One region of the Novosphingobium sp. KN65.2 genome, then DNA from elsewhere that is predicted to be linked to it. Evidence: predicted binding sites of a transcription regulator. Region 1 holds the regulator's gene; the other holds the start of a gene.
The links. Region 1 encodes LexA, which represses DNA repair genes until DNA is damaged. Its sites were predicted from a motif close to GTTCCNCNCTTGTTCT; they were not measured.
Positions count from the first base shown of each region.

Region 2: a site for LexA is predicted at 1,724-1,739, ahead of SPHV1_RS07570 (ribonucleoside-diphosphate reductase subunit alpha). Genes of this name have one in related genera too.

Region 1 covers NZ_CCBH010000202.1:79,554-82,965, reverse strand. Annotated here, with positions in the region: gene moaC (cyclic pyranopterin monophosphate synthase MoaC) at 1-378, shown strand, start outside; gene SPHV1_RS21865 (molybdopterin molybdotransferase MoeA) at 378-1,601, shown strand; gene lexA (transcriptional repressor LexA) at 1,686-2,381, shown strand; gene SPHV1_RS21855 (ComEC/Rec2 family competence protein) at 2,439-3,412, opposite strand, start outside.
Region 2 covers NZ_CCBH010000142.1:2,202-5,613, reverse strand. Annotated here, with positions in the region: gene SPHV1_RS07570 (ribonucleoside-diphosphate reductase subunit alpha) at 1-1,619, opposite strand, end outside; gene SPHV1_RS07565 (GlsB/YeaQ/YmgE family stress response membrane protein) at 2,223-2,468, shown strand; gene nadB (L-aspartate oxidase) at 2,550-3,412, opposite strand, start outside.

The sequences.
Region 1 (3,412 bases):
ACGATGTCGGCCGAGGCGCTCGAGGCGATCCGCGCCGGCAATGCGCCCAAGGGCGATGTCCTGGGCACGGCGCGCATTGCCGGGATCATGGCGGGCAAGCGCACCGGGGATCTGATCCCGATGTGCCACCCCCTCGCCATCGATGCGATCAATGTCGATTTCAGCTTCGAAGACAAGGCTGTCAGAGCCACGGCCACCGCCTCGCTCACGGGCAAAACCGGCGTGGAAATGGAAGCCATTACAGCGGTTTCCGTCGCACTTGTGACGATCTACGACATGGCCAAGGCGCTCGACAAGGGCATGGTCATCGGCGACATCCGCCTGATCGAGAAACGCGGCGGCAAGTCCGGCCCCTGGCGCGCGCAGGACCGTCACTGATGGCCGGTCCCGCGCCGATCCCGCTCGAAGACGCACAGGCGCGCCTGCTCTCGCTGGCGCAAGTCCTGCCGGTCGAGCGCGTCGATGTCGAAAGCGCATTGGGCCGGTTTCTTGCCGAACCGCTGCTGGCGCGGCGAACCCAGCCCGCCGCCCATCTCTCGGCCATGGACGGTTACGCCCTCACCAAGGACGACCTCTCCGGGCCGTGGCAGGTGATCGGAGAGAGCGCGGCAGGCCACCCCTTCACCGGCACGCTGCAAAAGGGGGAGGCCGTGCGCATCTCGACAGGTGCGATCATGCCTGCCGACGCAGCCGTGGTTGTCCTGCAGGAGGACCTGAAGCGTGAAGGCGATCGGATCACTCTGACCGGGGATCTGCCTGAACCGCCGCACAGGCACATCCGCCCCTGCGGCATGGACTTCACCGCAGGCCATCAGGTGCTAGCCGAGGGCGTCCGAATCGGCCCAGCCCACATCGCGCTCGCCCTCTCGGCCGGGCATCGCCACATGCCCGTCCGCCGGATGCCTAAAGTCGCGGTGATCGACAGCGGCGACGAACTGGCTGCCGATCCCGAAACCTGCCCCACTCACCAGATCCCGGCCAGCAACGGTGCCATGCTCGTCTCGCTGGTCAGCCCGCTGCCGGTCGACGCCCGCCGGATCGGCCCGGTTCCCGACACGCTCGAGGCGCTGATCGGCGCTTTCGACGAAGCGGCGGATTGCGACGTGATCGTCACAAGCGGCGGTGCATCGGTGGGCGATCACGATCTCGTGCGACCGGCGCTCGAACGCTGGGGGGCCCGGCTCGATTTCTGGCGGGTCGCCATCAAGCCGGGCAAGCCGATCCTCGTTGCCAAGCGCGAACGCAGCGATGGCGGCACCCAGATCGTCATCGGCCTGCCGGGCAATCCGGTATCGAGCATGGTCACGGCCTATCACTTCGTTCTGCCCCTGCTGCGCGCGATGCTCGGCGCCGCCCGTCCGCTGCCCATGCCTATCTCGACCGTTCTGGATGCTCCGCTGAGGGCCATCGGCCACCGCCGCGAATTCCTGCGCGGCTACTGGAACGGCGAAAGCGTGATGCCGATGACGCTTCAGGACAGCGGCGCGCTCAGTTCTCTTGCGGCCAGCAACGTGCTGATCGATCGTCCTGCCCATGCCCCTGCCGCCGCGGCTGGTGAAGCGGTCCGCGTGTTCCTGCTCGAAAATGGCGGTATTGCTTGACGTTCCAGAATCTGTTGCTTAATTGTTCTCTCATTGTTCACAGGCAGAACATCGCTCGGGGACGCAGAGAAAGAGGCAACGCAGATGTTGACGCGCAAGCAGCATGAATTGCTCAAGTTCATTCAGGTCCGGCTGGAAGAAAGCGGCATCTCGCCCAGCTTCGAGGAAATGAAGGAAGCGCTCGACCTCAAGTCGAAATCGGGCGTGCATCGCCTCATTTCCGCACTTGAGGAACGCGGCTTCATCCGTCGCCTGCCCAATCGCGCCCGCGCACTGGAAATCCTGCGCCAGCCCGAAGACGTCACCAGCAAGCCCGCGGCCAAGGCCGCCGTTCCTGCCGGGCAGGATGCGCTTGCCGCGCTCAAGCAGCCCGAACGCACGCCCGAACCGGCGAATGACGTCATCGAAATTCCGCTGCACGGCCGCATTGCCGCCGGCGTTCCGATCGAAGCCCTGGAAGGCCAGTCGATGCTTCCGGTTCCCGCAGCCCTGCTCGGCTCGGGCGAACACTACGCGCTTGAGGTTTCGGGCGATTCGATGGTCGAAGCCGGCATTCTCGACGGCGACTTTGCCCTGATCCGTCGCACCAACACCGCGCGCGACGGTGAAATCGTCGTTGCCCTGGTTCGCGGCGAGGAAGCGACGCTCAAATACCTGCAGCGCGATGGCGCCATGGTCCGCCTCGTTCCCGCCAATGCCGCCTACGAACCGCAGGTCTACGGCCCTGACGAGATCGAGGTTCAGGGCAAGCTCGCCGGGCTGCTGCGCCGCTATCATTGAGCTTTGCCGAGGAGAGGCGCGTCGCTGCTACGACCGCCACTCCTTGAATTGACGGGATCAGGGCGCTCGCGGCGTCCACCAGCCATGATGGCCCTGCCCTTCGGCGACAGTCTCGACCGATTTTTGCCGCAGCCGGATAGCAAGGCCACCGGTTCTCTGCAGCATGTTGCGGTCCGCCTTCAACCAGCGCGGAGAGCAGCTTCGGGGCAGCCAGCGGTCGGCAATGACGATGTCGGCCTTGTCGCAAGCCGCTGCCAACGCCCGCTCTGGGACCTGGTCCCGGCCTCTGGCGATCAGCAGGTCCCAGGAGCGGCCCTGTCTTTCAATGCGAACCGAACAGAATTCGCGATTGCATCGTGCGCCCGGCCATGATGCCAAGGGCGTCAGTTCGCCCTCGACACCGGCAAATTCACGCAGATTGTCGCGGACATAGTCGCTGCCGGTATCGCGCAGGGTCACGAGCCTCTCACCATTATCGACCACAAGCCCGACATGACGGCCATCGCCGGTCACGAGAATATCGGGCGGCTCGAGCAGGATGAGCCAGACTATGCCGAGGCAGGCGGGCACGAGCCCCAGCAGCCGAACCCGCCCACTCCACAGCCCGAGCCACAGACCACCCGAAACGAACAGGAGGAAGCCGCCCGTACCCATCGCCGGCAGAACCGAAACCGCCCCGGGCAGTGCGCTGATCTTGTGCGCCAACCCCAGCAAAAGGTCGATAAACTGCCCCGCCAGCCACCAGAACGGTCCGCCCAGACCCACAAGATCGAACAGTAGCGCCAGGGCAATGCAAGGCATGACAGCGAAAGTCGTGAGCGGGATCGCAAGTACATTGGCAAGCGCGCCGTAAGCACCGGCACGATGAAAATGGTAGAAGCCGATCGGCATCAGGACGATTTCGATCACGAAGCCCGTCACGAACAGCATCACCGCTTGCCGCATGAGCCGCGAAAGCCACGATTCCTCTCGCGGGGCCAGAAACCGGCGCACCGGCCCGCAAGTTGCCAGCGCCACGATGGCAAGAACGG
Region 2 (3,412 bases), on a different contig from region 1:
GGGTTCTTCACCACGAAGGAGCCCGAGAGCGTCTTGTGGGTGTAGATGTTGGCCGGGATCGGCTCGATACAGGCCGAAGTGCCGCCGCAGATGATCGAGATCGACGCGGTCGGCGCGATCGCCATCTTGCAGCTGAAACGTTCCATCACGCCCTGGTCGGCCGCGTCCGGGCACGGACCGCGTTCCTTGGCGAGCATCATCGAAGCCTCGTTGGCCTTCTGGTTGATGTACTGGAACATCTGCAGGTTGAGCGCCTTGGCCATCGCACTTTCGAAGGCGATGCCTTTCTGCTGCAGGAACGAGTGGAAACCCATCACGCCCATGCCGACCGAACGTTCGCGCATGGCCGAGTACTTCGCGCGGGCCATCTCGTCCGGCGCGCGATCGATGTAGTCCTGCAGCACGTTGTCGAGGAAGCGCAGGACGTCTTCGACGAAGCGCTTTTCGCCCTTCCACTGGTCCCAGGTTTCCAGGTTGAGCGAGGACAGGCAGCACACCGCCGTACGGTCGTTGCCGAGGTGGTCGCGGCCCGTGGGCAGGGTGATTTCCGAGCAGAGGTTCGAGGTCGAGACCTTCAGGCCGAGATCGCGGTGATGCTTGGGCATCATGCGGTTCACGGTGTCGGAGAAGACGATGTAGGGCTCACCGGTGGCAAGGCGGGTCTCGACCAGCTTCTGGAACAGCGAGCGGGCATTGACCGAACCGCGCACCGAACCGTCGCGCGGGCTCTTGAGCTCGAATTCGCGACCGTCGCGCACGGCTTCCATGAACTCGTCGGTGAGCAGCACGCCGTGGTGCAGGTTGAGCGCCTTGCGGTTGAAGTCGCCCGAAGGCTTGCGTATCTCGAGGAACTCCTCGATCTCGGGGTGCGAGACATCGATGTAGCAAGCGGCCGAACCGCGGCGCAGCGAGCCCTGCGAGATCGCGAGGGTCAGCGAGTCCATCACGCGCACGAAGGGAATGATGCCGCTGGTCTTGCCATTGAGGCCGACCGGTTCGCCGATGCCGCGCACCGAACCCCAGTAAGTGCCGATGCCGCCGCCGCGCGAGGCGAGCCAGACGTTCTCGTTCCAGGTCGCGACGATGCCCTCAAGGCTGTCGTCGACCGAATTCAGGTAGCACGAGATCGGCAGTCCGCGCCCGGTGCCGCCGTTCGACAGGACCGGGGTGGCAGGCATGAACCACAGCTTCGAAATGTAGTCGTAAAGACGCTGCGCATGTTCCTGGTCGTCGGCATAGGCATCCGCGACGCGCGCAAAGATGTCCTGATACTTCTCGCCGGGCAGCAGGTAGCGGTCGTCGAGCGTTTCCTTGCCGAAGTCGGTCAGAAGCGCATCGCGGCTTTCGTCCGTGACGATCGTGAAACGGCGGTCATGGATGGTCTTCGAATCGCTCTTGCGCGGCGCCTTCGCCGCGTCGACCAGATCTGCGGTGGCGATGTCGGTTTTTTCCATGGCGACTGCCGGGCCCTTGCCCGTCTCCTTGTTCTGTTTGCTCGCGTCCCGTGCCTCTACGGCACTGTCCGTATCCGAAGCCACCGCCCCGACATGTTCCACGTCAGCACTTTCCACGACCGCGTCGCTTTCGTTCCTGAAATCCACTTTTCGCCCCCGTGTCATCGCACTTGTCATCGAACTGCCCGAAAGCAGCTTCATCTCTTCCGCATCGGCCAGGCGGTACCGTCACGAGTCGGCGGGCATCTGCATCCCCGTCTACCAGATACGGTACAAAAAGAGAACGGAATTACCCGTTCCGCCTTGGTCCTTGAGGCTTCCGGTCGGCTTTCATACTGGGACTCGCCGCTTGGCGGATCAAGACCCACCAACTTGCGATCCCTCTAGGTATTGAGCCCCGGCCGCCGTCGCGACACAACCCATAGTGCCTGTTCTGAATTTCTCTGCAAGAGGGGCACCCCTGAAGCGAAGACTTTCCCACCGAACCGCTGGACAGCCCCGCCGCTCTCGCGACGCGTGGAAAGTCCTTCACCCGCGTCTCTGGCAAGTCCGAATGTCATGCCCGCACGGAAAAATTTTTCCCCAGTAATCTGACGACGAACGGAATCAGGAATACGACGAAACGAGTTCCCCTAAGCCCTGCCCGTGCCCCGATCTTGTCTGTCACCGCTTTCGCAGGCAAGCCGGGACACAATGCAACCGTCTTGTCTTTCAACGGTTATAAGGCCGCCTGACGCGAAAGCAGGCTGGCAGGAGGGAACCGGAATCATGCTCAACATCATCGGCGCCATCATCAGCGGCCTCGTCATCGGCGTTCTGGCGCGTTTCTTCTACCCGGGCGCGGTCGACATGGGCTGGATCGCCACGATTCTGCTGGGCATCGGCGGCTCGCTCGTCGCCGGGCTGGTTTCCAGCCGCGGGCAGAGCGATTTCAGCCGCGCCGGCTGCCTCGCCTCGATCATCGGCGCGATCGTGCTGATCTTCCTCGGTCGGCTGCTCGGAATCGGCACCTGATCACGGGTGCCTGCAGCGCGCATCGCTCCCCCGCCTGCGCGGGAATGACGCAAGAGGAGTGCGTACCCGGGCCCCGCCTCTCTAGGGAACCAGCACCGTGTCCTCAGCGACCGGAAGCGTCTCGGGGTAATCGAGCGTGTAGTGCAGGCCGCGGCTCTCGTGACGCCGCAGCGCCGAATCCACGATCAGTTCCGCCGATTGCAGCAGGTTGCGCAGTTCGACGAGATCGGTCGAGACGCGGAAGTGGCGGTAATATTCCTCCACTTCGCCATTGAGCATCTGGATGCGGTGCATCGCACGTTCCAGCCGCTTGGTGGTGCGCACGATGCCGACGTAGTTCCACATAAACCGGCGAATCTCGGTCCAGTTCTGCTTGATGACGACTTCCTCGTCCGAATCGGTGACGCGGCTCTCGTCCCAGTCGCGAATCGGCGGCGGGGCATCGAAAGCGTCCCAGTGGTCGAGAATGTGCGCGGCTGCCGCCTCGCCGAAGACGAAGCATTCGAGCAGCGAATTGGACGCAAGGCGATTCGCCCCGTGCAACCCGCTTTCGGTGCATTCGCCCGCGGCATAGAGCCCGGGCAGGTCGGTCCGTCCGTCCAGATCCACCAGCACGCCGCCGCAGGTGTAGTGCTGCGCCGGCACCACCGGGATCGGCTCCCTGGTCATGTCGATGCCCAGCGAGATCAGCTTCTCGTAGATGTTCGGGAAGTGCTCCTTCACGAACTCGGGCGGACGGTGGCTGATGTCGAGGTGGACATAGTCGAGGCCATAGCGCTTGATCTGGTCGTCGATCGCGCGGGCTACCACGTCGCGCGGCGCCAGTTCGGCGCGCTCGTCATAGTCGGGCATGAAGCGACGCCCGGTGACCGGGTGCCTGAGATGTCCGCCTTCGCCGCGCACCGCCTCGGTAATAAGGAAGTTCTTGACCTCCAGATTGTAGA